Regions from separate parts of the Bacillus sp. LQ16 genome, predicted to be linked through region 1. Evidence: predicted binding sites of a transcription regulator. Region 1 holds the regulator's gene; each other region holds the start of a gene.

The links. The regulator Rex, encoded in region 1, represses fermentation and respiration genes when NADH is low (regulators of the CRP and FNR family bind a similar motif). The targets are predictions, from matches to a motif close to TTGTGAAATATTTCACAA.
Region 2: a site for Rex is predicted at 1,743-1,760, ahead of AC3EMB_RS25090 (DUF1641 domain-containing protein). Genes of this name have one in related genera too.
Region 3: a site for Rex is predicted at 7,506-7,523, ahead of hcp (hydroxylamine reductase). Genes of this name have one in related genera too.

What each region holds. Positions count from the first base shown of each region.
Region 1 is NZ_CM173491.1:250,684-260,772, reverse strand. It holds purine riboswitch at 103-204, opposite strand; gene guaA (glutamine-hydrolyzing GMP synthase) at 360-1,898, opposite strand; purine riboswitch at 2,063-2,164, opposite strand; gene groL (chaperonin GroEL) at 2,305-3,939, opposite strand; gene groES (co-chaperone GroES) at 3,978-4,262, opposite strand; gene AC3EMB_RS01500 (CPBP family intramembrane glutamic endopeptidase) at 4,654-5,403, shown strand; gene AC3EMB_RS01495 (YdiK family protein) at 5,400-5,591, shown strand; gene AC3EMB_RS01490 (redox-sensing transcriptional repressor Rex) at 5,621-6,250, opposite strand; gene AC3EMB_RS01485 (ABC-F family ATP-binding cassette domain-containing protein) at 6,437-8,371, shown strand; gene tsaD (tRNA (adenosine(37)-N6)-threonylcarbamoyltransferase complex transferase subunit TsaD) at 8,856-9,872, opposite strand; gene rimI (ribosomal protein S18-alanine N-acetyltransferase) at 9,872-10,089, opposite strand, start outside.
Region 2 is NZ_CM173491.1:4,926,364-4,936,452, forward strand. It holds gene AC3EMB_RS25080 (MFS transporter) at 1-676, opposite strand, end outside; gene AC3EMB_RS25085 (winged helix-turn-helix transcriptional regulator) at 1,050-1,394, shown strand; gene AC3EMB_RS25090 (DUF1641 domain-containing protein) at 1,830-2,270, shown strand; gene AC3EMB_RS25095 (NAD(P)/FAD-dependent oxidoreductase) at 2,315-3,493, shown strand; gene tyrS (tyrosine--tRNA ligase) at 3,684-4,946, opposite strand; T-box leader at 5,003-5,218, opposite strand; gene murB (UDP-N-acetylmuramate dehydrogenase) at 5,316-6,233, opposite strand; gene AC3EMB_RS25110 (SET domain-containing protein) at 6,617-7,012, opposite strand; gene AC3EMB_RS25115 (DUF4077 domain-containing protein) at 7,221-8,723, opposite strand; gene AC3EMB_RS25120 (endonuclease/exonuclease/phosphatase family protein) at 8,756-9,814, opposite strand; fluoride riboswitch at 10,047-10,089, shown strand, end outside.
Region 3 is NZ_CM173491.1:3,317,225-3,327,313, reverse strand. It holds gene AC3EMB_RS16730 (DMT family transporter) at 1-435, opposite strand, end outside; gene AC3EMB_RS16725 (cyclic nucleotide-binding domain-containing protein) at 544-1,236, shown strand; gene AC3EMB_RS16720 (metallophosphoesterase family protein) at 1,258-1,989, shown strand; gene AC3EMB_RS16715 (flavin-containing monooxygenase) at 2,127-3,170, shown strand; gene AC3EMB_RS16710 (hypothetical protein) at 3,451-3,699, shown strand; gene AC3EMB_RS16705 (serine hydrolase domain-containing protein) at 3,736-4,773, opposite strand; gene AC3EMB_RS16700 (hypothetical protein) at 4,873-5,067, opposite strand; gene AC3EMB_RS16695 (hypothetical protein) at 5,201-5,482, shown strand; gene AC3EMB_RS16690 (DUF3784 domain-containing protein) at 5,512-5,802, opposite strand; partial or broken gene AC3EMB_RS16685 (GH25 family lysozyme) at 5,895-5,975, shown strand; gene bla2 (BcII family subclass B1 metallo-beta-lactamase) at 6,112-6,885, shown strand; gene hcp (hydroxylamine reductase) at 7,587-8,873, shown strand; gene AC3EMB_RS16670 (PadR family transcriptional regulator) at 9,359-9,679, shown strand; gene AC3EMB_RS16665 (DUF1048 domain-containing protein) at 9,755-10,089, shown strand, end outside.

The sequences.
Region 1 (10,089 bases):
TCGCCGCATTTCTCCTAGCCCTCTTTTATCCCGAGAAATAAAAAAGGCTTCCATTGCATATATACATGGAAGCGTTCTATAAACAAAGACAAGTTTCCCCTCATCTTTATACAAACGCCTCGTAGTCAAGCCATTTACGGTAGCTAGGTAGAAACTTTCGGGCCATATCCCCGATATTATACGACGGCATAATATTCACTTTTCGTTTGAATTACATACTCATATTAACTCTTGAATGTATTTTTGTCAATTTAAAAGCGAACATTTTTATATTTTTTTATATTTTCGTTCGTATTAACAACGAAAACAAAAAGATCCATCTATTCATGAATGATAGATGGATCTTTTTTATTACAATACTATTCCCACTCAATAGTTGCTGGTGGCTTACTCGTTACATCATACACGATACGGTTAACGTGTTTTACTTCGTTTACGATACGTACAGAGATTTTCTCTAATACGTCCCAAGGGATACGCGCCCAGTCAGCTGTCATACCATCAATAGATGTTACTGCACGGATACCTACTGTGTAATCGTAAGTACGCTCGTCACCCATAACACCTACGCTACGCATACCAGGAAGCGCAGTGAAGTATTGCCAGATTTCACGATCTAAGCCCGCTTTAATAATTTCTTCACGTAAAATCGCATCAGATTCACGAACGATTTCTAATTTCTCTTCTGTGATTTCACCTAATACACGAATACCAAGACCAGGACCTGGGAATGGTTGACGCCATACGATTTCATCAGGAATTCCTAGTTCAGATCCTAATACACGTACTTCATCTTTAAATAACGTATTTAAAGGCTCAATTAATTTGAACTGCATGTCTTCTGGGAGTCCACCAACGTTATGGTGAGATTTAATTGTTTGTGCAGTTGCTGTACCACTTTCAACGATATCTGTGTAAAGTGTACCTTGTGCTAAGAAGTCCATACCTTGTAATTTAGATGCTTCATCATCAAATACGTAAATGAATTCGTTACCGATGATTTTACGTTTTTGTTCTGGATCTTCTACACCTTTTAACTTATTCATGAAGCGTTCTTGTGCATCCACTTTAATAACGTTCATATGGAAGCCTTCGCTAAATGTTTTCATAACGCCTTCTGCTTCACCTTTACGAAGTAAACCGTGGTCAACGAAAATACATGTTAACTGATCGCCGATTGCTTTATGAATTAATACTGCTACAACAGAAGAGTCTACGCCGCCACTAAGTGCACATAGTACTTTTTTGTCTCCAACAGTTTCACGAATCTTTTCTAATTCTACTTCGATAAAGTTCTCCATGTTCCATCCTTCAGAACAACCACATACGCCGAATACGAAGTTTTTAATTAAATCGTTACCGTGCTCAGAGTGACGTACTTCTGGGTGGAATTGTACACCGTATAAGTTTTTCGCTTCATTGCTCATACCAGCAATTGGGCAAGACTCACTTGTTGCGTCTACTACGAATCCTTCAGGTAAACCAGTTACTAAGTCGCCATGGCTCATCCATACAACTTGCTCTTCTGGAAGGTTCGCATATAATTTTGATTCGTTCTCTACTTTAAGAACAGCTTTTCCGTACTCACGGTGGTTGGCACGCTCTACTTTACCACCGAAGTGTTGTGTCATAAGCTGCATACCGTAACAGATACCGAAGATCGGTAAACCTAGTTCGAAGATTTTTTCATCACAATGTAATGCACCTTCACCGTATACGCTATTTGGTCCACCAGAGAAAATAATCCCTTTTGGATTCATTGCTTTAATTTCTTCTGCAGTAATTGTATGTGGATGAAGTTCACTGTATACACCGAACTCACGAATTCGACGTGCTATTAACTGATTGTATTGACTTCCAAAATCTAAAACGATAATTGTATCGTGTTGCTTCTTCAAAATAATCACCCCAACGTTAGTTCTCGTATATAAATATTTTCACCAATTTGGCGAAAAGCATTACCAATATAATAAAAAAAGCCAGTCCTCCGCCTCTAGTCTCATAACAAAGAAAAGGCAGGGGTCTGGCTTTATAAAGAAAGATAGTCTCCGCTCTTTATAAATATAAGACACACTGCCTTCATAGTCAGGTTGTTTACGGTAACCCGGTAGAGACTCTCAAACCATATCATTGAGGATATATGAAGGATCGTTTTATATTATCTTCCTAGATTCTAACAATGAAGTATCAATATGGTCAAGAGAGAAAGCGACAAAATTCTACAGAAATTCATTTCCTTTTCTAAAAAACATAAAAAAACATCCATTTCTATATAGAAATGGATGTTTTTTAGGGCAAACGGAATTACATCATTCCGCCCATACCGCCCATGCCCATGCCGCCCATGTCAGGCATTGCTGGTGCATTTGGTTCTGGCTTGTCAGCTACTACAGCTTCAGTTGTTAAGAACATAGCTGCAACAGATGCTGCGTTTTGAAGTGCAGAACGAGTTACTTTAGCTGGATCTACGATACCAGACTCAAGCATGTTAACCCATTCGCCAGTAGCTGCGTTGAAACCAACGCCTACTTTTTCGCCTTTTAGACGCTCTACAACTACAGATCCTTCTAGACCAGCGTTGATTGCGATTTGACGAACTGGCTCTTCTAGTGCGCGAAGTACGATGTTGATACCTGTTGCTTCGTCGCCTTCAGCTACGATAGAAGCTACTTTCGTGTATACGTTCATAAGTGAAGTACCACCACCTGCAACGATACCTTCTTCTACTGCTGCACGAGTTGAGTTAAGTGCATCTTCAATGCGAAGTTTGCGCTCTTTTAACTCAGTTTCAGTTGCTGCACCGACTTTAATTACTGCTACGCCACCTGCAAGTTTCGCAAGACGCTCTTGTAATTTTTCACGATCGAATTCAGAAGTTGTTTCTTCTAATTGCGCACGAATTTGACCGATGCGAGCTGCGATTTGCTCTGTATTTCCAATACCTTCAACTACAGTTGTGTTTTCTTTTGTAACAACAACTTTACCAGCGCGTCCTAAAGATTCAACTGTAGCAGATTTTAAGTCACGACCTAATTCTTCAGTGATTACTTCGCCACCAGTTAAGATTGCGATATCTTCTAGCATTGCTTTACGACGGTCACCAAATCCAGGAGCTTTAACAGCTACTACATTGAATGTACCACGAAGTTTGTTCACTACTAATGTAGCTAAAGCTTCGCCTTCTACATCTTCAGCAATGATAAGAAGTGGTTTACCTTGTTGTACCACTTGCTCTAATACTGGTAAGATTTCTTGAATGTTAGAAATCTTTTTGTCAGTAATTAAGATATATGGGTTATCAAGAACTGCTTCCATTTTGTCAGAATCAGTGATCATGTAAGGAGATGCATATCCACGATCAAATTGCATACCTTCTACTACGTCTAATTCTGTTGTGAATCCTTTAGACTCTTCTAAAGTAATAACGCCGTCGTTACCAACGCGCTCCATTGCTTCAGCGATTAATTGACCTACTTCTTCGTCAGCTGCAGAAATAGCAGCTACTTGTGCGATAGAAGATTTGCCTTCGATTGGTTTAGAAATCGTTTTTAATTCTTCAATTGCAGCAGTAACAGCTTTTTCGATACCTTTACGAAGACCCATTGGGTTAGCACCAGCTGTTACGTTTTTAAGACCTTCACGAATCATAGCTTGCGCTAATACAGTTGCAGTTGTTGTTCCGTCACCAGCTACATCGTTTGTTTTGCTAGCAACTTCTGCTACTAATTTCGCACCCATGTTTTCGAATGCATCTTCTAATTCGATTTCTTTTGCGATTGTTACACCATCATTTGTAATAAGTGGTGAACCAAATTTTTTCTCAAGTACAACGTTACGACCTTTTGGTCCAAGCGTTACTTTTACTGCGTTTGCAAGAGTGTCGACACCGCGAAGCATCGAACGACGTGCTTCTTCACTAAATTTAATATCTTTTGCCATAATAATTGACCCCCTTGGATTTTTTAAGATTTATATAATTAACCGATAACTGCTAAAATGTCACTTTCACGTAAAATCAAGTAGTCTGTACCTTCGTATTTCACTTCAGTACCTGCATATTTTGAGAAGATGATAAGATCACCTGCTGCTACCTCTAAAGCAACACGCTCACCATTTTCAAGCACTCGACCAGTACCTACTGCAACAACTTTACCCTCTTGTGGTTTTTCTTTTGCAGTATCTGGTAATACAATACCACTTGCTGTTTTTTCTTCTGCTTGAACAAGCTCAATTACAACGCGATCACCTAATGGCTTTAGCATGAACAATAACCTCCTCATTTTGTTATGTAAATTTTATTTATTAGCACTCAAGTCACCCGAGTGCTAACACACTTATAATAATAAATAATCTCAATTTCTTTTGCAAGTAAAAAAATCATAATTTTTTCGCAAATTACTATATAAACTTTCTATATAGAATACTGCCTTTACTATATGAATCGTTGTTTCCCCTACTCGTATGTTACAATATGAAAGACACCCTAAGTTGTTTTCGCTAAACGTACAACTTTTTCCTGTCTCCTACTTTAATTTCAAATACGGATTTACAAAAAAATCATAATTCGAATGAAAGTTTATATCGTAGATAACATATTTACATGTTATCCTACCTCATCTCATACACTAGAGTTAGAAAGGATGGTTAAACTATTTGAAGAAACAATACTGGTGGATTATCGTTACATACATTTTAATGCAGTTATCTGGAATTGTTGGATTACCACTTCTCCTAAAAACAGGACTCTATGATAATAGAGGATTTACCATGGAGGAAAAAGGACAAATCATAACGGGACACTGGGCGATTATTAGCTTCTTTGTTGCATTATGTATCGTTCTTTGGTTACTTAGAACAGACATTCGTGACAGGCATTTAGATGCAATGCGCTCTTCTGTTCCAGCTACTATTGGATGGATTTTCATCGGCTTCTTCTTGGCTTTCTTTTCACAAATAGTTGCCGGTATGATCGAGATGCAGCTGCTAGGAATTAAACAAGGTTCAGAAAATACAATGAAACTGATGGAAATTGCAAGAACGACACCTTGGTTCCTTATTGTCGTATCTATAATCGGACCTATCTTGGAAGAAATCGTATTTAGAAAAATTTTATTTGGTACACTTTATAAGAAGTTTAACTTCTTTATTGCAGCTATCATTAGTTCGCTTGTATTTGCAGCAATCCATTTTGATTTTACTCACTTATTGGTATACACTGCTATGGGGCTCGTATTCGCCTTCTTATATGTGAAGACGAAGCGTATTATCGTTCCGATTGCAGCTCATGTTGCGATGAATACATTAGTCGCTATTGGGCAAATTTTTATGAGCAATGAGCAAATTCAAGAAATGATTAAAGAAGCTGAAAAAATGCAAGGCTTTATCGGAGGATTTTTTGTATGAGAAACTCACCATTGTTCATGGCTGCACTATACTTCCTTCTTGGATGTATCTTTACACGCTTCGCCATTACGAACGTGACAGATACAATCTGGAATGTGTGGACAATACTATTTGCAGTTATGGCAACAATTGATTTTAATTTGGCGCTTCGCCTTATATTAGTTAAATTCACAAAGAAGAAACAATAATAAAACGCAGAGGTCGCTTCCTCTGCGTTTTATTGTGGATAGTTTTTCAAAAAGTAAACTAATGTTTGTAACTCTACAGCTAAATCAATATGATGAATTCTAATATTCTCTGATACGTTTAATCGTGCTGGTGTGAAATTCAAAATACCATGCACGCTCGTTTCAGCTAATCTATCTGCTACAGCTTGTGCTACTGTAGCCGGTACTGTTAATATTGCCACTTGTATATCATTTGATAATCTCTCTTCTAATTCATCTAAATGGTATACAGGAATGCCCCCGATTTCTGTTCCAACTTTCTCTTCACTAACATCAAATGCCATTTCAATTTTTGTATTATTGTTTTTCGTGAAATTATAATGTAAGAAAGCGGTCCCTAAATTACCTACTCCAATAAGTGCTACACGCGTTATATCATCTTGATCAAGTGTTTCGCGGAAAAATGATAATAAATAATTTACGTTATATCCGTATCCCTTTTTCCCTAACGCTCCAAAATACGAAAAATCTCTTCGTATTGTTGCGGAATCTACTTTTACCGCTTCACTCAATTCGGCCGATGAAACACGCTGCTTACCAGAAAGAGATAAGTTTTGGATAAATCGATAGTATAGAGGCAATCTTTTAGCAGTGGCTTGTGGAATCTTTTGCTGATCCATATGACCTCTCCTCTCTTCCTATCTTTATTCATATACTTTAATCAAATACAGAAGTTTAGCACTCATTAAATTCCTTGTATAATAAAGAGAAGAAGTATTCTCTCTTATTTTAAACTATACACTATTTTTAGTATGATTGAGAAATATAAACATGGCAAAGTTAAGAAATTATTTGAGGTGAAAACATTGATTTTATTACAAGTAAATGGACTTTCGAAATTATACGGTGCAGAAACAATTCTTGCAAACATAAAATTGGAAGTACAAACAAAAGATCGTATCGCATTAGTTGGAAGGAATGGAGCTGGAAAATCTACATTATTAAAAATTATCGCTGGTGAATTATCACATGATGGTGGCGAAATTATAAAACCGAAAGATGTCTCAATCGGGTATTTAGCTCAAAATACCGGCTTAGAAACGTCTTTAACAATTTGGGATGAAATGCTAACCGTCTTTACCCACTTACAGCAAATGGAGACAAAACTTCGAAGGCTTGAGCAAGAAATGGGAAAAGAAGAAAACTTTTCAAACGAAGCTATATATGAAAGATTGTTAGCTGATTATGACCAATTGCAACTCAATTATAAAGATCAAGGTGGATATCAATATGAAGCGGACATTCGCTCCATTTTAAGCGGCCTTGGCTTCCCAGTTGAAACGCACCAGACGACGATTTCTACTTTAAGCGGTGGGCAAAAAACAAGATTAGCTCTTGGGAAATTATTATTAACAAAACCAGACTTACTTATTTTGGACGAGCCTACAAACCATTTAGACATCGAAACATTAACATGGCTTGAGCAATATTTACAAGGTTATCCTGGCGCAATATTAATCGTTTCACATGACCGTTATTTCTTAGACAAACTCGTTACACAAGTATATGAAATTTCGAATAAAGAAAGCAGACGATTTGTTGGTAACTACAGTAAATATTTAGACTTAAAATCAGCATTATATGAGCAAGAAATGAAACGTTACGAAAAACAACAAGATGAAATCGCAAAACTTGAGGACTTCGTTCAAAAGAATATAGCTCGCGCCTCTACAACGAAACGTGCTCAAAGTCGCCGTAAACAACTAGACAGAATGGAATTATTAACGAGACCATTAGGTGATTCTAAGTCAGCATCATTCCACTTCGATATTGAAAAGCAAAGTGGAAATGATGTTTTACAAGTAAAGGATGCAACCATTGGCTATGATGAGGACCCTATAATTGAAAACGTAACTATGCGCTTAACTCGCGGAGATAGTGTTGCTTTAGTTGGTCCAAACGGAATTGGGAAATCCACATTATTAAAATCTATTGTGAATAAGTTACCACTATTAAATGGCGATGTTTCTTTCGGATCAAATGTATCTGTTGGTTATTATGATCAAGAACAAGCAAACTTAACATCTTCTAAACGGGTTTTAAATGAACTATGGGATGAATATCCACTGCAACCTGAAAAAGAAATCCGTACTATACTCGGGAACTTTTTATTTACAGGAGATGATGTACTGAAACCAGTATCTTCCCTTAGTGGTGGACAAAAAGCTCGATTAGCTCTTGCGAAACTTATGATGCAAAAGTCAAATTTATTAATTCTGGATGAGCCTACGAACCACCTTGATTTAAATAGTAAAGAGATTTTAGAGAATGCTTTAATTGATTATCCAGGGACTCTTCTATTTGTCTCACATGACCGCTACTTTATTAACCGTGTAACAACGACTGTGGTTGAGTTATCAACAGAAGGTGCACAGGAATATTTAGGGGATTACGATTACTATGTGGAGAAGAAAAATGAAATGATTGAACGCGCAGCATTTGAACAACAAGAACAGCAAGAAAATCAGGCACCTGTTCAAAAAACTGTAGCTCAAGAAAAATTAAATTATCTCGAAGAAAAAGAGCGTAAACAATTAGAACGTCAACGCACTCGAAAAATTGAAGAACTAGAACAAAACATCGTAAACTTAGAAGAAGAAATTGCTACGTTAGAAGATCAACTTTGCTTACCAGAAATATATGCAGATTATGAAAAAGCGAGTGAAATTACAACTAAAAAACAAACGCTACAAGAACAACTTGAAACGTGTATGGCAGAGTGGGAAGAGCTACATGTATAAGAGTATTTAAATAAGGAAGATGTCTCATCAGTCATGATTTTTGACTATGTGACATCTTTTTTCTTTAAGTACATAAATAATTTTTTGAATATATCAATGGTAACTCGGAATATATCAACCATTTTTCAAATACATCTATCGTAACCCTATATATATAAACGATTCGACACGAAATATCGATTTACCGACAAGGATTGACAACATCAGCACCCTCTATAATAGAAGGATATTTCAAAATGTTTTTCAGAGATATCTTCTTACTTTTTATTTCCCAAAAAACAATATATTCAAAGGTCAGACTTCATCTAGTTTATCCACAAACTTATACACATATCCACCTTTATAAAATAGCTATCAAAACAACTTTTCCACATTACCCACAACTAACAAAAAAGATATCAACACTTTATATACACAACAAAACCCACATTATCAACAGATAATATGGGTTTTATCCACAAGCTGTGGTTAATTATGTGCATAACTATGCTTCAATATCTAATCCTGGATTCGCATTTAAGGCTAATGTTGCACGCTTGCCTTGTTCATACGCAATTGTCCCTGCCGCTGCAATCATTGCTGCATTATCTGTGCATAAAGATAGCGGTGGAATAATTAGTTCAATGTTTTCTTTTTGTGCAAATTCTTCTTCTAATCGCGCACGAAGTCCTTTATTAGCAGCTACTCCACCAGCAAGAAGTAATTGCTTTACATTATAAGCCTCTGCTGCACGAGCTGCTTTCGTTACAAGTACATCTATTACACTTTCTTGGAAACTTGCCGCTAAATCTTCTGGTTTAATTTCTATCCCACGTTGTTTCGCGTTATGCACAGTGTTGATAACTGCTGATTTCAATCCACTAAAGCTAAAATCATATGAATTCGGTTCTAGCCATGCACGAGGCAAATCAATTGTTGGTTCTCCTTCATGTGCAAGACGATCAATATGAGGACCACCTGGATATGGCATAGATAACGTACGAGCTACTTTATCATATGCTTCTCCAGCTGCATCATCTCGCGTTTCACCAATTACTTCAAATGAACCATGTTCTTTCATATAAACAAGTTCTGTATGCCCACCAGATACAACAAGTGATAATAGCGGGAATTGAACTTCTTTTACTAAACGGTTCGCATAAATATGACCAGCAATATGATGAACACCGACTAGCGGAATATCATGTGCAAAAGCTACTGCCTTCGCTGCATTTACCCCAATTAGAAGTGCTCCTACTAAACCAGGCCCTTCTGTTACAGCAATTGCATCAATATCATCAAATGTGATGTTTGCTTCTTTTAAAGCTTCTTCTAACACAACTGTAATTTCTTCTACATGATGACGGGATGCAATCTCTGGTACAACCCCGCCAAAACGTTTATGACTTTCGATTTGTGATGCAACGACATTCGCAATAATTTCCGTTCCATTTTTAACAACCGCTACCGCTGTTTCATCACAGCTTGTTTCAATCCCAAGTATAATCGTATTTTTTTCCATTATATATTCACCCACATTACAAGACCATCTTCCTGATTGTCTGCATAGTATCGTTTACGAATTCCACCATTTTGAAATCCATATTTTTTGTACAACTGCTTTGCTACTTCATTTGATACACGTACTTCAAGCGTCATTGTTTTTACCCCTAGTTCTTTCGCTTCTGAAATAACTGCTTTCAATAAGGCATCTCCTAATTTTTGACCTCGGTATTCTG
Region 2 (10,089 bases), 710 kb from region 1:
ATAGGGGTGATAAATACGTAAATGTTACGAATGTACCACCGTATCCAAGTGCAGTAATAATGAAAACAAGTAATAGTCTTCCATTTTTAATTAATTTAAATTGATCACGAAACGATACAGGTACACCATTTTTTAAATTAGATGGGACGAGTATACTGTTTGCGATGAAAGCAATAATTCCAATTACGACAATCGCCATAAATGACGCTCTCCAGCCAAACTCTTGACCGATAAATGTTCCAATTGGCACACCAGTAATAGTCGCAACTGTTAATCCAGTAAACATAATCGCAATTGCGCTAGCACGTTTATTCTCTGGTACGATTGCAGCTGCAATTGTAGATCCAATTGACATAAACACACCATGTGCAAACGCGGATACAATTCTTGCGATAATTAATACAGTGAAGCTTGTTGCTACCGCCGCAATGCCATTACCAATAATGAAAATAACCATAATCCACATTAATAATGTCTTTCGCGACATACTAGCCGTTAACGCTGTTAAAACAGGAGCTCCTACCGCTGCTCCTAACGCATATAAGGAAACCGTTAAACCGGCTGTTGTAACCGAAACATTTAAATCTTTTGAAATAGATGGTAGTAAACCGACACTAATAAACTCGGTCGTACCAATCCCAAACGCACTAATTGCTAGCGCTAATAAAGCAAACATACTTCTTCGGCTCGTCTGAGCTTCCGAAGATGGTACTGTATATGAACTCAATTGAATTCCTCCTTATTACAAGAAATCCAATCATAATAGTATGATAAAAAGGCCCTTTTATCTTCTAAAAAATATATTTCATACTTACAAATGCTATTATGAATGGTTTCATTCCTTTTTTGAAGAACGCACTTTAAAGTACGATAGGCACTAAAAAGTAACATAGTCACTTTTTGGTACCGTACTACTCATTTGCCTCTTACATGTGCTATTATGAAACATATTTAACATAATAAAAAGTACGTACTTTAAAGTGCTATAGGTACTAAAAAGTAACATTTGTATTATTAAACTTACTTTACTCAAAAAGGGAGGGGTTCATATGAAGAAATACAATATTCCTGTAGAGGCGACTTTAGAAGTTATCGGCGGCAAATGGAAAGTTGTTATTCTTTGTCACTTAACGAAAGGTACAAAGAGAACGAGTGAATTAAAACGCTCAATGCCTGGTATTACACAAAAAATGTTAACGCAGCAATTACGTGAATTAGAAGACGACGGGGTCATTCAAAGAAAAGTATACAACCAAGTCCCACCGAAAGTAGAATATTCTCTTACCGACTACGGTTGGTCTTTAGAATCCATTCTTGACTCTCTTTGTTCTTGGGGCGAATGCCATCTTGAAAAAGAAGGTAACACATCGATGCTAATTGCAGAAGGTGAATAATAGGAAAAAGGAAAAAACGAACATGAATTTGTTCGTTTTTTCCTTTTTTTCTCTATATATATGTACATTTCTAACTGAAACAAAATATTTTATACGCTTTCATACCTTGTCAGCACTACGTTATACACTCAATATCAAATAATTAGGAATCATTTTTATGTTAACATAGGTGTATATAGTATATAATATAGGATATATATTATATACACTTTCCGGTAACGGAGCTTTTCCATTATGCGGACAAGCCATATATCGGACAGTTCATAAATAATAAGTAAGACGTTATGGTTTTAGATTTATGTTTGCAGCTTACTTGCTGTCATAAATTTAAAGGCATTTTATTGTGTTTTGTGAAACTTTGCATAAAGTTTCGTAAACGTTTACTATCTTACTTATAAAAAATAAGAGTATTGCTATCGTAAAGGAGAATTGGAGATGCCAGAAACTATGACTCAAACAAAGCCAGAACAAGAAACTGTACAAATTTCTGCTAGCCAAGGACAACTTGATGTACTTGATCAGTTGTTAAAACCTGAGGTACAAGAATCATTAACAACACTAGTAGAACAGCTTCCAAAATTAACTGAGCTTGTTAACATTTTAACTAAGTCTTATGACTTCGCTCAAACTGTTGCTACTGATGAAGTATTAAAAAGCGACACTGTTGGTGCAATTACAGAGCTTGTAGAACCTGTAAAAGATACAGTGAAAAGCATGGCTGCAACTGCAATCGAAGCGAAAGATCGTGCTGACGAAAGTACTGAAGTTATCGGCCTATTCGGTCTATTAAAATTACTAAAAGATCCACAAGCACAAAAAATGTTCCGCTTTGTGAACGCATATCTTCAAATTAGTGCAGAACGTAACAATAAATAATTTAACTTATAACAACAATTAGTAAAGACGGGGGATATCATACTATGTCAAAACAAATTGTCATCTTAGGCGCTGGTTATGGCGGTCTTCTTGCCGCTTTAAACGTACGTAAATATTACAGCAAATCAGAAGCACAAGTTACAGTGATTAACCAATACCCAACACACCAAATCATCACTGAATTACACCGCCTTGCAGCTGGTAACGTGTCTGAGCAAGCAATTGCAATGCCACTTACAAAGCTTTTCAAAGGTAAAGATATCGATCTTAAAATTGCAACAGTTGAGTCATTCTCAGTTGATAGCAAAGAAATCAAACTAGCTGGCGGCACTACTTTATCTTACGATGCACTTGTAGTTGCTTTAGGAAGTAAAACTGCTTACTTCGGTATTCCAGGACTAGAAGAAAACAGCATGGTATTAAAATCTGCTGCTGATGCAAACAAAATCTACAAACACGTTGAAGACCGTATTCGTGAATACGCGAAAACGAAAAACGAAGCTGATGCTACAATCGTAATCGGTGGTGGCGGATTAACTGGCGTTGAGCTAGTTGGTGAGCTTGCTGACATTATGCCTAAACTTGCAAAAAGCCACGGCGTAAATCCAAAAGAAGTTAAACTTCTTCTTGTTGAAGCAGGTCCAAAAATCCTTCCAGTATTACCAGACCACTTAATCGAACGTGCAACTACTAGCCTAGAAGCACGCGGCGTTACATTCTTAACTGGTCTTCCTGTAACAAACGTTGCTGGCAATGAAATCGACTTAAAAGACGGTCAAAAACTTGTTGCTAACACATTCGTTTGGACAGGTGGCGTTCAAGGTAACCCATTAATCGGTGAATCAGGTCTTGAAGTTAACCGTGGACGTGCAACAGTTGATGCATACCTACAATCTACTTCTCACAAAGACGTATTTGTTGCTGGAGACAGCGCTGTTGTCTTCTCTCCAGACGGTCGTCCATACCCACCAACTGCACAAATCGCTTGGCAAATGGGTGAGTTAATTGGATACAACTTATACGCAGCACTAGAAGGCAAAGCATTCGAAGAGTTCGCACCTGTAAACTCTGGAACACTTGCTAGTCTAGGACGTAAAGATGCGGTTGCTACAATTGGAGCAAGCAATACTCCACTTAAAGGCTTACCAGCATCATTAATGAAAGAAGCAAGTAACGTTCGTTACTTATCACACATTAAAGGTCTATTCAGCTTAGCTTACTAATCTGAATATAAGCCCGAATCATGCCCAGCATGGTTCGGGCTATTTTTATCCGTAATTTTCTCTAACTTATTTATTCGGCAAAAGAATAATATAACCCTTTTAATTATCTAAATTTACTGATTATTTTATGTCCAAATTGTGTATACGAAAAGATGGAAGTATTCTTCCTACTCCCATCCTTTCACACAAACTATTCGCCTAACTTCACAAGGCTGTAGTTCTTCTTCCCTTTACGAATAATAATAAATCTGCCATCAAATGAATTTTCTACAGTAACATCCGTACCCACATCTGTTACTTTCTCACCATTCATAGAAATCGCACCATTATTAATGTCTTCGCGTGCTTGGCGTCTAGATGGTTCAATTCCTAAATCGACTAGCCACTCTACGATGTTTTTCGTCTCTTTTGAAGACTGGAACGTTGGCATTTCTTTAAAGCCTTGTTCAATTTCATCAGCTGTTAACGATTTAATATCCCCGCTAAATAACGCTGCTGTAATCTTCTCAGCTTGTAATAATGCCTCTTCTCCATGAACGAATTTCGTCATTTCTTCCGCTAACACTTTTTGCGCTTCACGTTTATGAGGTTCCGCTTCTACCTTCGCTGCTAATTCATCAATACGCTCTTTCGTTAAGAACGTAAAGTATTTCAAGTATTTAATTACGTCACGGTCATCTGTATTTACCCAGAACTGGTAAAATTCAAACGGTGTCGTTTTTTCAGGATCAAGCCAAACCGCACCACCTGCTGATTTACCAAACTTCGTACCGTCCGATTTTAATAATAACGGAATCGTTAATCCGAATACTTTCGCCTCATGACCTTCTAACTTACGAATTAAATCTAAACCACTCGTAATATTTCCCCACTGGTCACTACCACCAATTTGAAGTTGAACATCCTCTTTCGTGTATAAATGATGGAAATCCAGCGCTTGCAAAATTTGGTATGTGAATTCTGTGAAAGAAATACCTGTATCTAAACGGCTTGCTACAATATCCTTCGCTAACATGCTATTGATGCTAAAGTTTTTCCCGTAATCACGTAAAAACTCAATAATATTTATTTCATGTGTCCAATCATAATTATTTACCATCTTCACTTCGCTATTTCCGCCAAAATCAAATAGCTTTTTCATTTGTGCTGTTAACGCATCTACATTATGCTGAACCACTTCTAACGTTTGAAGTTGACGCTCCGATTGTCGTCCACTCGGATCACCAATTGTTCCTGTTGCCCCGCCAATTAAAATAACAGGATGATGGCCAGCTAATTGGAATCTCTTCATCATCATAAACGGAATCAAATGTCCGATATGCATACTATCACCAGTCGGATCAACTCCGCAGTATAGTGAAATCTTTTTCTCTTCTACTAGCTTACGTAAGCCTTCTTCGTCAGTCTGCTGATTAACGGCGCCACGCCATTCTAATTCATCAATAATATTCATCTTTTGTCATCCCCTTTATTTTTTAAAAACAAAAAAGCCCCTATGTCTACGATAGACATAGGGACGATTATTCACCGTGTTACCACCCAGTTTGCATAAATAGCATAGCTACTCATACCACTCTTAGCAATAATATCGATTGCTAGTCCGCTTAGCATTACCTAAGATACTCCAGAGTGTAATTCGCAAGTTTGTTTGTGCTAGGTTCCAGCAACCCCTAGCTCTCTCGTTAACAGTGACAAACTGCTACTGGGCTCTTTCAACGTATGTTATTTGTTAAATTATTAGCCATTATATTGAATTGAAAACAAATTGTCAACAATACCCAAATATTATTTTAAAATAATTCATATCTTCATACGTATTTCGTTATTCTTTATCTTCTCCAATAATCCTTACTTCTCGCTCCAACTTCACGCCAAATTTCTCTTCAACTGTCTTTTGTACGAAGTGAATTAAATCGATGTAATCTTGTGCTGTTCCGTTATCAACATTCACCATAAATCCAGCGTGTTTTAAAGAAACTTCCACTCCACCAATTCGCTTACCTTGTAGTCCTGAGTCTTGAATTAACTTACCAGCAAAGTTATTTGGTGGACGCTTAAATACGCTACCACATGAAGGATATTCTAGAGGCTGTTTTGACTCACGCTTAAACGTTAAATCATCCATTTTTGCTTTAATTTCTTCACGTACACCTTCTTCAAGTTCAAATCTCGCTTCAAGAATAATGTAATGGTTGTTAGCAAATACACTCTTACGATATCCAAATTCAAATGCTTCTTTCGTCAAAGTACGTAGCTCTCCATCACCTGTCATTACGACAGCTTCTGTTAACACAAACGATACTTCACCACCGTAAGCACCAGCATTCATATATAACGCTCCACCAACTGAACCTGGAATACCACAAGCAAACTCAAGACCCGTTAAGTTATGGTCTAAGGCAATACGTGATACGTCAATAATTGCTGCACCACACTGTGCTACAATCGTCGTTCCTGTTACAGTAACACCTGTAATATGAATTAAACTTACTGTAATCCCGCGAATTCCACCATCTTTAATAATGACATTCGATCCATTTCCTAAAAACGTAACTGGAATATTATATTCGTTCGCATATTTGATAACTTCTTGAATTTCATCATAATTTGTAGGCGCAACAAAAACATCTGCTTTTCCGCCAACTTTAATATGCGTATGATTCTTTAACATTTCATCTTGTTTAACATGTCCTTCAGGCAATACCGTACTTAAATATTTATAAACCTCTTGCATATTCATTTTACGATTCCTCTATTTCTATATTCATTTTATCCCGTTATACGGGCCCATAATATCCCCACGTACATGAAAGAACCTAAAGTGGTGGATACAGTGTACCCAAAATCAATTCGAGACACCTATAAACCTCTTAATTTATAAGAGGTGCCACTCATATTAAAATATATATTGCATAATAAAGCAACCCAAATGGACTACTAAACTTGACATGTCATCAGAAAGACAACAATTTGTAAAATATGTGACTTTTTCAAAACACTATCCCTCAGTATCTTACTATACCATACAAAAAGAAAGTGGTATTTTTTTGTACTTTTTACTTTATTTACATCAACGAAAAAAGAGCACATCCGACAGAATGTGCTCTTTCTATACTCTTTATATTACTTTTCGTTCTCTTCTTTTTCTTTATCAAACCATAACAGCTCATCGTTATCAACTTCACCATTATAATTGATTAAAATTTCTTCTCCTGCTTTTATATCCTTATAAGCAAAGAAGTTAAACGTATGGTTCTCGAAGACAATATCATACGTTGCATTCGGTTTATATGAATGATTAAATAACATACCGTATCCTAAAAGGATTGCCGTATGATTGATCCCATACTCAAATGCGTAGTCAGCAAGTAACGTTTTCTCAATATGTTCATGCTGTTCATTCGGATAAGAGATAACTGGTGCTGCGTGTATCAACTCACCCTTTTTAATATCACGAGTTGCAAATACACCTCTATTAAATTCTCCATCACTAAGTTCAGAAGTCTTAACTTCGATCATATGCGTCACCTATATAATTCTTTCTTTGAAGTATTTTATTCCACTATTTGCGGATAGCTTGATTGGTGAGGGCTAATAATCAGTATGTACTAGTCTCACTTTATCTCCTTAAGCTTGGCAGAAAACGCGCAGAAAAGCAATTAAATTCCTATCAAGTATTCATTTCAATGAAAAAAGAGCACATCATTTGTGCTCTTTCCAAGCAATATTACTTTTCTAAAATATCTTCTAACAACTTCACTTGCTCGCTAACAGTTTGTAACGTCTTCACTGACGTATCATTTCGATGTTTTTCTTCTTCCACACTCGCTAGCACTTCTTCTGTAGCTGTAGAAGTTTGCTGAATTACGTTAGAAGCATGCGTAACATCCTTTACGATATTCGTCGTTTTAACTTGGAAACTTTCTTGATGAACAACAACCTCTCGCATTACTTCATTAATCGCATCAATAAACTTCCCTAAATCAGTTACGTTTGTTAAAACGCTTGCTAACATTTCGTTACACTCTTCTTGTACTCTTTCTGACTTCTCTACCTGCACTTCTACCTTACTTGCTTGATTACTAAACTCCTTCAAAATCCCTTGAATTCTTCCCGCAGAACGATTTGATTCTTCAGCAAGCTTTAACACTTCACTCGCTACAATAGCAAAACCTTTTCCATGCTCGCCTGCCCTGGCAGCTTCAATATTTGCATTTAAAGCTAGCAAACTCGTCTGACTTGAAATATTCGTTATTACATCTACAATTTCATTAATTTGTTTCGATTGCATCATTAAATCTCTAAATATAATTCCAGACTGTGAAACAACATCATTTAAACTTCTCATGTTAGTTTCAAAATTTCTTAGAGTATGTACACTACCTTTTGAAATTTCTAAGCTTTCATCCACACGAGCCGATGCAGTTCTTACTTGAGAGATGATTTGTTCAATATTTCCCTCCATATCATTCAATACTTCTACCGAACGATACATCATCTCTGATTGTGATTGCGTACCAACTGCCACCTCTTCAAAGGCAAAATTAATTTCACTCATCGATTCCATCGACGTGTTCATATTTTGTCTTAAATGATTGAAATTACTATCTAGTTTCACAACTGTTTCTTCAATAAGTCTTTGCGTCTCTTCTAACTCCTGAGCTTTTCTCATTACTTCTTGCTTCTCATCACTTAAACGAAGGAGCAGATTAGAACCGATTTTCGTGACGCCCCACATAGCGATTGTTACAATCGCTAACAAACTTGCGAAATTAGCAGCTTCAGATGAGGCTGTATAAGCAAAAAATTGCTCCGGCCAATAGCTACAAAGGATAAATGTGATCACAACAGCTACCCCGCCAAGAATTAAAATGAGGCGCTCACTTAAGTAAATAAGTGAAACAGCTAATGTAAAATAGACCATTTGAAATACAGCCGGGCTTTCATTAAAAGCTTGTACCATAATGTAAGACATTGTAAGCAACATAAATGTCATGATATATTTATACGCTGATTCCATACTTTTTATAAAAGTAAAAAGCGTTCCAAATACAACGACAGAAATACCACAAATCCAAAACGCTATTGCTCTCTCTGTAAAAATATATCCATAATACCCAATCGCGATTATCCCAAGGAAGAAACTACAAATCGTTATAAACAGTAATAAATGATTTTTCTGTGATTCTTTCTCAAGGTTAGAAAAACAAGTCCTCTTTAACCACTCCATATGAAGCCCCACCTTCTACTTATACATATCAATTACTTCAGTTTAAATACCGCACTTACTGGGTTATGATCGCTATTTTCAAACTTTAAATCTTTCCCTTGTACATTTACAATCTCTACATTCGGTGAAACGATAAAGCCATCAATAATAGTGACGAAATTTTCACCTTCTACATATTTCTTTACATCATCTCTCACAGTCATAACAGACGGATCTACAGCCCACTTAAAGCCACCGTCCGTAAAGTCCTTCGGTAACTCTACTAACCACTCAGGACGCTCTTTCACGAACTTCGGATCACTTAATTGAGCGTTTGAAACTAATTGATTCCAATCTCCGCCCATTATTACGTAATCACCATTTTCATAATGCTTGTTCATATATTCTTTTAAATACTCTACTTGCTGTTTTCTAATTTTCCCGCCTTCATCATAAGCAGACAAATGTAAATTTACGAGTCTAACATGTTTCCCATTATTAACAGGAATTTTATATTCCACAATTGCTCGATCTAAATCAAACAAACGCTTTGGCCAAGGCTCCATTCCAGGAAGCTGGAACCTCTTCGCTTCTTGAACAGTGTATTTAGAAAACGTACTTAATCCAGCCTCCGCATAGCCCATTGGATTTGTTATTGGCACTGGAACCCATTTCGTATCGTAGTTCTTACCAAATGATGAAACATAATCAGGTAATCCTTTTTTCAAAAATTCATGTTCATTTACATCAAATGAACGAAGTGACTTTATATCAACTTCTTGTAATAGTGCAAAATCACTATTCTCATTTTGTAAAAACGAAAGCATATTCTTTAAATTAGTTTCCGTTTGCTCTTTACTACTTGAACCAGATCCCTTTCCACCATCCATAAAGAAATCTTGGTCCTTATCTAACCCAGCATATCCAATATTAAATGTTGTAACTTTAAACTCATTTCCAGTCGCTAATACGCGCTCCTTATTATTCTCCACCTTCAAGCTTATAACATCAGCAGGCTGTTCTTTAGTAAGTGTCATATAAGCTAGAAATCCTCCTACAATGCCCGCTACTACTAAAACACATGTAAATACGATTTTAAAAAATTTCTTCAAATAAATGACTCCTTTTCACGCGAATTTATTTTTCTTTATTTTCAGTCAAATAAAACAAAACGACACACATAAGAAACATTTTATCATAATTAAAACCGTATATCACTATATTTAGTTGATAAGTAATCGATCCCGTTTTAATTACTTAAAAAGCCTTCAGACATCAAAAAAAGAAAAGTTACACCCTCCTCCTCACTGGAAATTAAACGGTATATTTAGTACACTATATGTAATAATCATAGGCGATGGAGTTCGCCATAAACGCTGCTTAGCTA
Region 3 (10,089 bases), 2.3 Mb from region 1:
CATGATAATAATCCCAGAAGAGATGAATGCTAATCCAACTAGTTTTTTCTTTTCAAACTTTGCAACTTTCATTCCTAATAAACCGAAATGATCAATAACTATGGAAGCAATGGATTGACCGAGTAAACTTAATGCGATCGTAATAGAAGCACCAAGGACGGAGAAACTTATATTGTTAAAAAGAACAGTGAATACTCCAATCGCTCCAGCGCTATATAAAAAAAGTGGAATACTTTTATCGAAACGAATTTTGTTTTTGTTTATGATTAAAATGAAGATAACTGCAATTAAACCGACAAGGTGAATGACCACGCTTGCTGTGTACTTGCCAATTAACTCAGATAAAATCCCATTCAGTGGAAGCATAACGGCGATGAGCACACCAATAAAGACAGAAAGAAAGTTATACAATGTAATATCCCCTTTGTAATTCATATTTGTAATGACTGTATCATGCTGAAATTGTGTATTGTTATGACATATGTCATAGTGGAAGAAGAAAATTTTGATTACAATGGGGATGAGTTGTAAAGGTGGGGGACTATGAAGAAAATATGTAATTCAATTAAATTAGCAGAGTATATAAAGCAAAATAACATTGATTCATTTTTTACTAATAATATGAAACCATATATGGAGCTTATATTTTTTAAAAAGAATGAGTTTATTTGTAGAGAAAATGAAGAGATAGATTATTTATATTTCTTTGTTGAAGGAAAAGCGAAAGCGTTTAACACATTAAGTAACGGAAAATCGGTATTATTATGTTTTTACGATAGTTTGCAGTTACTTGGAGATGTGGAGTTAATTCATTCTCAAAGAATCACTTCAAACGTACAAGTGATGGCAGATTCGTATTGTGTGGGGTTACCTTTAGGAAAAGTGAGAAATAAGCTATTTCATGATGCGAAATTTTTAAGATGTATTTGCGGATCATTAGCACATAAATTAAACCGACTTTCCAAAAACAGTACAATTAATTTATTGTATCCACTTGAAAATAGACTGGCGAGTTACATGTTAGCAGCAGGGGAACGAGCAGTTCAGCATGAAAATAGAATTGTGTTTAGTGGGAATTTAACGGAAATAGCGGAATTGTTAGGAACGAGTTATCGGCATTTATTACGTACTTTGAATCTCTTTTGTGATAAAAATATAATCAAGAAAAACAATGGTTGTTTTGAAGTAGTGAATGTAGAAGTTTTGAGGGAATTGGCTGCGGATGTTTATAAATAATATATTAAAGTAGGGATTAAGATGAAAATAGCTATAATTTCAGATATCCACGGAAATAGTCACGCTTTAAAATCGGTATTAAAAGATATTACACGTCGCAAGGTCGAAATGATAATAAATTTAGGAGATAGTGTGTATGGGCCGTTAGATCCTTTAGGGACAATGGAAATATTAATGAATAGCGAGATGATACATATTAAAGGCAATTGTGATCGCATGCTTTGGGAACCTATACAAGAGCAATCTACTACACTAACTTTTGTTCAAAATCAATTAACAAATTATCATATAGGTTGGTTAAAACAACATCCTTCACAATTTATTGTAGACGATATGTTATGTTGTCACGGTACGCCGACTTCGGATGAGGTGTATTTATTAGAAGAGATGGACGAAAATGGTGCAATATTAAAGAATGAAAAAAATATAATGGATCAACTCCAAAATATAGAACAAAAAATAATAGTGTGTGGACATACGCATATTCCTAGAGTTGTCTATTTAGCGAACGGAAAGATCATTATAAATCCAGGAAGTGTAGGACTTCCAGCATACAAAGATGAGTTACCTGTTATGCATAAAATGGAATCAGGAACTCCGCATGCAAAATATGTAGTGATAGAAAAGGTTTTGGGAGAATGGACAATTGAACAAATTTCAGTTCCTTATAATTGGGAAGAATCTGCTGAATTGGCTGTTCAACAAGAAAGATATGACTGGGCACAGGCGCTAAAGACTGGGAAGATAGAATGAAGGGGAGTTTACTTTATGGTAAACTGCTCTTTTTTATTTTGAGTAGATATTGAATTATATAAAAATAAAATGTTATGATTATGGAAACGTATGAATATATGAACAAGTATTCATATGTAAGAGAAGGAGGGATTAGAATGAAAGACCTAATTATTATTGGAGCGGGTCAAGCTGGATTAACAATGGGACATTACTTGAAGCAAGAAGGGTATAATTTTTTATTACTTGAGGCAGGAAAACGAGTTGGTGATTCATGGAGAAATCGATATGATTCTTTGCAGCTTTTTACCCCAAGGTCCTACAGTAGCTTGCCGGGTATGGCGTTAATAGGTGAAAAAAATGAATTTCCATATAAAGATGAAATTGCAACTTATTTAGAAGAATATGCAAGACATTTTCAATTACCGGTACAATTACAAACGGAAGTTCTAAAAATAAAGAAAGAAAAAGAAATAGTTGAATTACATACTCCTACAGAAATTTTACAAACGAAAAAAGTTATTATCGCATCAGGTGCTTTTCAGCAACCGTTTATTCCCTCAGTTTCAGCAAATCTATCATCACATATTTTTCAAATACATTCATCACAATATAAATCACCATCACAAATTCCTAAGGGAAAAGTACTAGTAGTAGGTGGTGGGAATTCAGGAATGCAAATTGCAGTAGAACTGGCAAAGACTCATGAAGTTACGGTGTCTATTAGTCATCCTTTAACGTTTTTACCGTTACAACTTTTTGGAAAAAGTATTTTTAATCTGCTAGAAAAAGTGGGTTTATTGTACGCTGAAATAAATACAAAGAGGGGAAGATGGTTTCAGAAGAGAAAGGACCCTATTTTCGGTTTTGAAGGTAAGAAACTTATTCGTAATGGAGCAATCAAACTGCAAGAAAAAGTAGTAAGTGCATCAGGAAATAACATTATGTTTCAGAATGGTGATACTTATAGTGCAGAAAGCATTATATGGTCAACTGGTTTTGTTCAAAATTATAATTGGATTGAAATTGAACAGGCAGTGAATGAGAAAGGATTTCCTAATCATATAAAGGGAATCAGTCCAGTAAAAGGATTGTATTATATCGGTTTACCATGGCAATCTCAAAGGGGTTCTGCACTTATTTGTGGTGTAGGAAAGGATGCAGAGTATGTACTTTCTGAAATCAAAAAAATAGATCAGTAGCAATAACTACTGATCATCCATATGTACATGAATTAGGAGAGGTCAAACATTTATTAACTTTATTATAATAGATTTTCATAGAATTAAAAACTGAAAATTCAAATTTAATGTTGAGAAAGTTTTTTGTATCGAAATATATGAAAAAATAGGGATTTTTATTAAAACAGAAAAAGATATTTCTATTTTAGTAAATTATGATATAGTCTAAATAAGCGTGTTTTTCCATAAATGTAATTATTTTCATTGTAATTTTGTTTATATGAGGGAAGGAGAAGTAATTATGAAGTTTGATGATCAACGCTTACTAGGAGTCCGATTAGGTTCTGTACTTGTGACAGAGGAAAATCAATATTTAGTAATTAAGAAAAAAGATCATTATGCACTGTTAAATATACATAATTTAGAATGCACTCATGTTGAAGTGCAGTTAGAACATTTGGAAGAAATGTTGCGGGAAGATTTCCAAGAAAGTATAACGGAGATTATCGCACCAGAACATATAAAAATTGTTGCGAAAAATGTTATATAGATAAAGAAGCTGGAAGGAACAGCTTCTTTATTTTCATTATAAGGATAACGTTTTTACAACCTCACCAATGATCCCTTCCATTTGATGAACACCTAAATCGGAATTAGTCATAATAACAGCACCATTCCCGCAGTATGGATAACAAACCATCATACATTGAAATCCAACGCCCCATCCGAGTGAATAAATCTGTAATTCTTCATTAGAATCATCTAGAAAAACACCTAATCCAGTCCATTTTGAGCAACCTTGAGGAGAAATCATGTCTATTACTAATTTTTGAGAAAGTTTTAGTTTGCCCTTTCCTTGTAAGGAATGAATGATTTCAATAACTAAAGCTGATAAGTCAGTTGGTGTTGTCCAAATACCTGAAGCAGCTGCGAATGGATAAAATGGATACTTCTCATTTGTTACAGTTCTATCTTTATTATGTCCGCAAGCAAAAACATCGGTTTTATCTATGTCTTTTGGAGAAAAAAGTGTACTATTTTTCATTTGTAATGGCTGGAAGATGTGTTCTTCTAATAACTGACTAAATGATCTTCCTGTAATATCTTCTAGTAGTAGTTCGATTATACAAAAGTTTGCGTCTGAGTAGTGAAATTCACTTTCTGGTTTATAAGTTACTTCAATAGGTACGGAGCAATATGATGTTTTACCGGCAAGGAGTTCAGACATGTTTGGTTGCCCTTGTGCAAGTGTATAATGCTCAAAACTATTAGGAGGATCAATGATTCCAGATTGGTGACTTAATAAGTTCCGCAACGTAACTTTTTTCTGTGAAGTAAATAAATTGGTAGGAATATTCCAAGATGTGAGTTTATCATTTACGTCTTCGTCTAAATGCAAGATTTCTTGATCTGATAACATTAGTACGAGCATTGTAGTGATGAATTTGCTGATAGAACAAGAATTAAAGAGAGAATTTGTAGTAACAGCTCTAGTTGTTCCAGCTTCAAGTGTTCCAAAGGCAGTCGCTTCATCTAGTTTGCCATTACATATAACAGCGAGGCTTAAACCTGCAACGGAATATTGGTTCATTTTCTCGTAGATATTGCTACTTTTTAAGTTCATGGTGACTCCTTTCTTTAAAGACAGAATAGTATTTTTATTATACAGTAGTAAAAAAAGAAAATACTTCGTCATTCACCAATGAAGTGTTTTCTTTTTTAGTTAGTTTGAAGTGAACTTTTGAAAAAATTTGTCTCGGTACATGTACATAACCCATGAGATTGTTATTAAAGAAATGATGATTTGTTTGTTTTTAATTGGTGCATTGAAAACAAGCCAACCAACTATATCAAATAACAAATGTAGCACGATTGAAAGAACTACAAATTGAAGTAACGTATTTAAAAATCTTTTCATAAAGTGTCCCCCTAAAATAATAGGTTTTATTAACAGATTGATATAGTGATATTATACATTAAATGTTTATTGTGGTAAAATTTACACAAGTTAGTGGGATAAAGCAAATGAAAGTTAGTAAGGGGGAACATTCATGGAATTCTGGATGGTTATACTGATAGTAGCCTTTGGTTTCATTTATATCGCTGAAAAATTAACTACAATTGAAAAGAAAAATGATGCGCGTTTAAAGAGAATTGAAGATAGATTACAATTAATTACGAAAGAAATGGGAATTATAGAAAGAGAACCTGAAATTAATAAAGAACTACGCCAGCTTGTAGAAGAAGGCAAAAAAATTACAGCAGTTAAGAGAGTAAGAGAAGCTTTTGGTTTTTCCTTACTAGAAGCGAAGCAATATGTTGATAAATTATAAAAAAGATCATCCATTTGGGTGATCTTTTTTCACTGCACCATGCGTGTATTTACATAAGCGGCGATAATAAAGTGTCCAATTATAATGATAGGAATAACGATTGTGACATTAGGAGTAGTGAAGACACTACCGATTGTGGCAATGACACCAGCAATTAAATTATAAAGACCAACTATTTTTGATAACTTCACTTTATCAGGCACGCGGCGTTCGTTGAATCCTGATAAGAGCCAAGTGTATTGTTTTACTCCAATGAAATAAGCTAGTGCAAATGAAATGATTGCTACTATAAATAATGTTGGTGAAGCGAAGAGAGTCATTGCAAACACCTCCGTTAATGGGCTATAAATAAATTATAGTCCGAATGTTATAATTTAACAAAATATAATTTTGGTTTTAAGTGTAATAGAAAAATGGAAAAGAAAAGTATATTGATTTGAATGTATTTTATGGGAATGAGGAAGAGTTTGAGAATTATGGAATGGAAGATTAAGTTTTAAAGCGTACAAAATTTTGTACGCTTTTTTGTTAATTACATAAAAGTATGCAAATGAAGATGGAACAAACATTTGAGATGAATTGTCTAATATAGGTAATAACTATTTAGCTTGAAAGAAAGGGTTGATAACATGAAAAAGAATACGTTGTTAAAAGTAGGATTATGTGTAAGTTTACTAGGAACAACTCAATTTGTTAGCACGATTTCTTCTGTACAAGCATCACAAAAGGTAGAGCAAACAGTAATTAAAAATGAGACGGGAACCATTTCAATATCTCAGTTAAACAAGAATGTATGGGTTCATACGGAGTTAGGTTATTTTAATGGAGAAGCAGTTCCTTCGAACGGTCTAGTTCTTAATACTTCTAAAGGGTTAGTACTTGTTGATTCTTCTTGGGATGATAAATTAACGAAGGAACTAATAGAAATGGTAGAAAAGAAATTTCAGAAGCGCGTAACAGATGTCGTTATTACACATGCGCACGCTGATCGAATTGGCGGAATAAAAACGTTGAAAGAAAGAGGCATTAAAGCGCATAGTACAGCATTAACCGCAGAACTAGCAAAGAACAGTGGATATGAAGAGCCGCTTGGAGATTTACAAACAATTACGAGTTTGAAGTTTGGCAATACAAAAGTAGAAACGTTCTATCCAGGGAAAGGACATACAGAAGATAATATTGTTGTTTGGTTGCCACAATATCAAATTTTAGCTGGAGGCTGTTTAGTAAAATCTGCGGAAGCTAAAGATTTAGGAAATGTTGCGGATGCGTATGTAAATGAATGGTCTACATCGATTGAGAATGTGCTGAAGCGATATGGAAATATAAATTCGGTAGTACCTGGTCATGGAGAAGTAGGAGACAAGGGATTACTTTTACATACATTGGATTTATTAAAATAAGAAATTGTAGAAATACAAAAGAAAGGAGAAATAATTTTCTCCTCTCTTTCTTCTAACTATATTTAAATGCTGAATTTGTCGATTACGTCAGCATATATTACTGAGATTTTAATTCCAAGTATACAAATACTAGTACTGTCATAATTGCAATAACAACGTAAGTAGCATCAAGCATTATAAGTGTTTTTAAAGTTTCAGTCATCGTAATTCACCCCTGTTATAAAAATATAACATGATCTTTTTATTGATTAGATTAGAGATCATAAAGATAAAATGTATATGAAATTTCTTAAATAGCTTCTATATAAATATATCATATAAATAATGTAAGTAATGTTAAGATAGTGTAAATGTATTGTAAATAAAGAGGTTTACAATGAAGGCTTTAATAAAAAAATGATAGTTCCTTAAAATAAAAAATACGCTATTTTCATATGTGATGAATTGCAATTATTTGTATAAGGGATTCAAAAAAATTTTTTCGTTGTATATATTTCTCCAAATTAATTATTTAGCTATTTAAAAGTATCGAAAGATGTGTGCACACTAATGTATATTTTTTGGATGTCAATAAAAGTATTATGTCAACAATATGAACTGTCACAAATATTTATATATTATTGTGATTGATATCACATCACTTTTTTTCAATGGGTATTATGCTTAAGGTGTAATGAATGATTGGGAGAGGGTGGGATGATATGTTTTGTTATCAATGTGAACAAACGCCAACAGGCGGATGTAAAGTAATGGGTGTTTGTGGCAAGAATGAAACGATTGCGACTTTACAAGATACGATTGTGTTTGGGCTAAAAGGAATTGCAGCTTATCGCACACATGCTGCTCAGCTAGGGTATACGGATGCATTTGTAGATGCTACAACACAAGAAGCTTTATATATGACATTAACAAATTCTAACTTTAACGAACAAGAGCATATTGATTTGGCTATGAAAGTTGGGAAATCAGCTTTACGGGTGATGGAGTTATTGGATGAGGCACATACGAATCATTTTGGTGTGCCAGAGCCTGTACAAAGTACACAAAATCGTGTAGAAGGTAAAGCAATTGTAGTTACGGGCCATAATTTATTTGCACTAGAAGAACTATTAAACCAAACAGAAGGAAAAGACATTAATATTTATACACATTCTGAAATGCTACCAGCACACGGATACCCGCAGCTGAAAAAATATAAACATTTAAAAGGAAACATCGGTAAGGCATGGTACGATCAAAGACGCCTTTTTGAAAAATTTACTGGTGCCATATTAGCTACAACGAACTGTGTTATGCCAATTAAAGGCTCGTACTCTGATCGATTCTTTTCATATGATATTGCAGGTTTAGAAGGTGTACAAAAAATTGAAAATGATGATTTTACACCATTGATTCAAAAAGCACTAGAACTTCCAGAAGTACATATGGAGTCGGATGAACAGTTAGTGACAGGGTTTCATCATAATACAGTATTATCATTAGCTCCAGAAATTATTGATGCAGTAAAAGAGGGGAAGATAAAGCGTTTCTTTGTTATCGCCGGTTGTGATGCACCGGGAAAAGGCGGAGAATATTATCGTGAATTAGCAACGTCACTTCCGCCAGAAACGGTTATTTTAACAACTTCTTGCGGGAAATTCCGCTTTAATGATGTGGATTACGGTGTTGTACCTGGTACGGAAATTCCGCGTTACATTGATTTAGGACAGTGCAATAATTCAATTTCTACAGTGAAAATAGCGGCTGCTTTAGCTGATGCTTTTCAATGTGAAGTGAATGAATTGCCAGTAAGTATTGTACTATCATGGTTTGAACAAAAAGCGGTTGCCATTTTACTCGGGCTATTTAGTCTTGGGATTCAAGATATTCGCATCGGTCCAAAGGCTCCTGAATTTATTTCACCTGGCGTGCTTGATGTATTACAAGAAACATTTGGTTTAAAACTAATTACAAATGCAGCAGAAGATATGGCTATGATGTTATCGTAATAAAAAATGATCTGTCTTATTAATAAGAAGAGCTAGCCATATTCATTAACTTTGGTATAGTATAGCGCCCCAAAATAAAAATGTAGAATTTTTGTTTTGGGGTATTTTCTTTTCTTAGTGGGATAGGTATGGGGCAAAATAAAAAAAGAAAATAGGCTGTATCGAATAGGTAATAGTTGATTTTAGAAAAAATATAAAAATCGAGTTGACATCCATCACTACTTAGTCATACAATGTACTTGTAATAAGCAATACTGAGTAGTGTTGCTTCTCAAAATATTTTCAGTAGACAATAGGTAATAGCGGATTTTAGAAAAAATTTGAAAATCAGTTGACATCTATCACTACTTAGTCATACAATGTAGATGTAATAAGTGATACTGAATAGTATGGATTCAAAAAACTACTCAGTAAAAAATTCGCCTTAGTACTCTGTGATACTGAATATAAGTCAGACAGAATAGGGGGTAAAGGAGGATCAGGACATGGAAAATTTAACTGAAATGCTGAAAGGTTCACTGGAAGGGTGTGTACTGGAAATCATTAGTCGCCGTGAAACGTATGGCTATGAGATTACCCGCCACCTAAATGATCTTGGGTTTACCGAAGTTGTGGAAGGTACGGTGTATACCATCCTCGTACGATTAGAGAAGAAAAAGCTTGTGAATATTGAAAAGAAACCATCAGATATGGGACCGCCTCGTAAGTTTTATTCATTAAATGAAGAAGGCCGCCAGGAGCTTGAATTGTTTTGGAAAAAATGGGATTTTGTATCGTCAAAAATTAACGTCTTGAAGTCAAAATAGGTTCATAAGATAAAATGTTCCGGCCGATATTTTGAGAATTTCTTGTTTGGTTTTATAAAAAAGGAGGAAAATAAGATGTTAGAAATGTTCAAAAAGTTAATTGGTGATAAAAAAGAGTACAAAATGATGATGGCACGAGTTGAGGCTCTGCCAGAGGACTACCAATTTGTATTTAAGAAAATTCAAAACTACATGTGGAATTTTTCAGCGGGTAACGGGATGGATATGTTACACATACAGTATGAATTAATCGATTTGTTCGAAGCGGGTGCAGCGGAAGGAAGACAAGTGCTTGACATTACTGGGGATGACGTGGCTTCCTTTGCTGACGAACTAGTGGCAAATGCTAAAACTTACGTCTCCAAGTATCGTGAAGATTTGAATGAAAGTATTATGAAGAAATTGAGAAA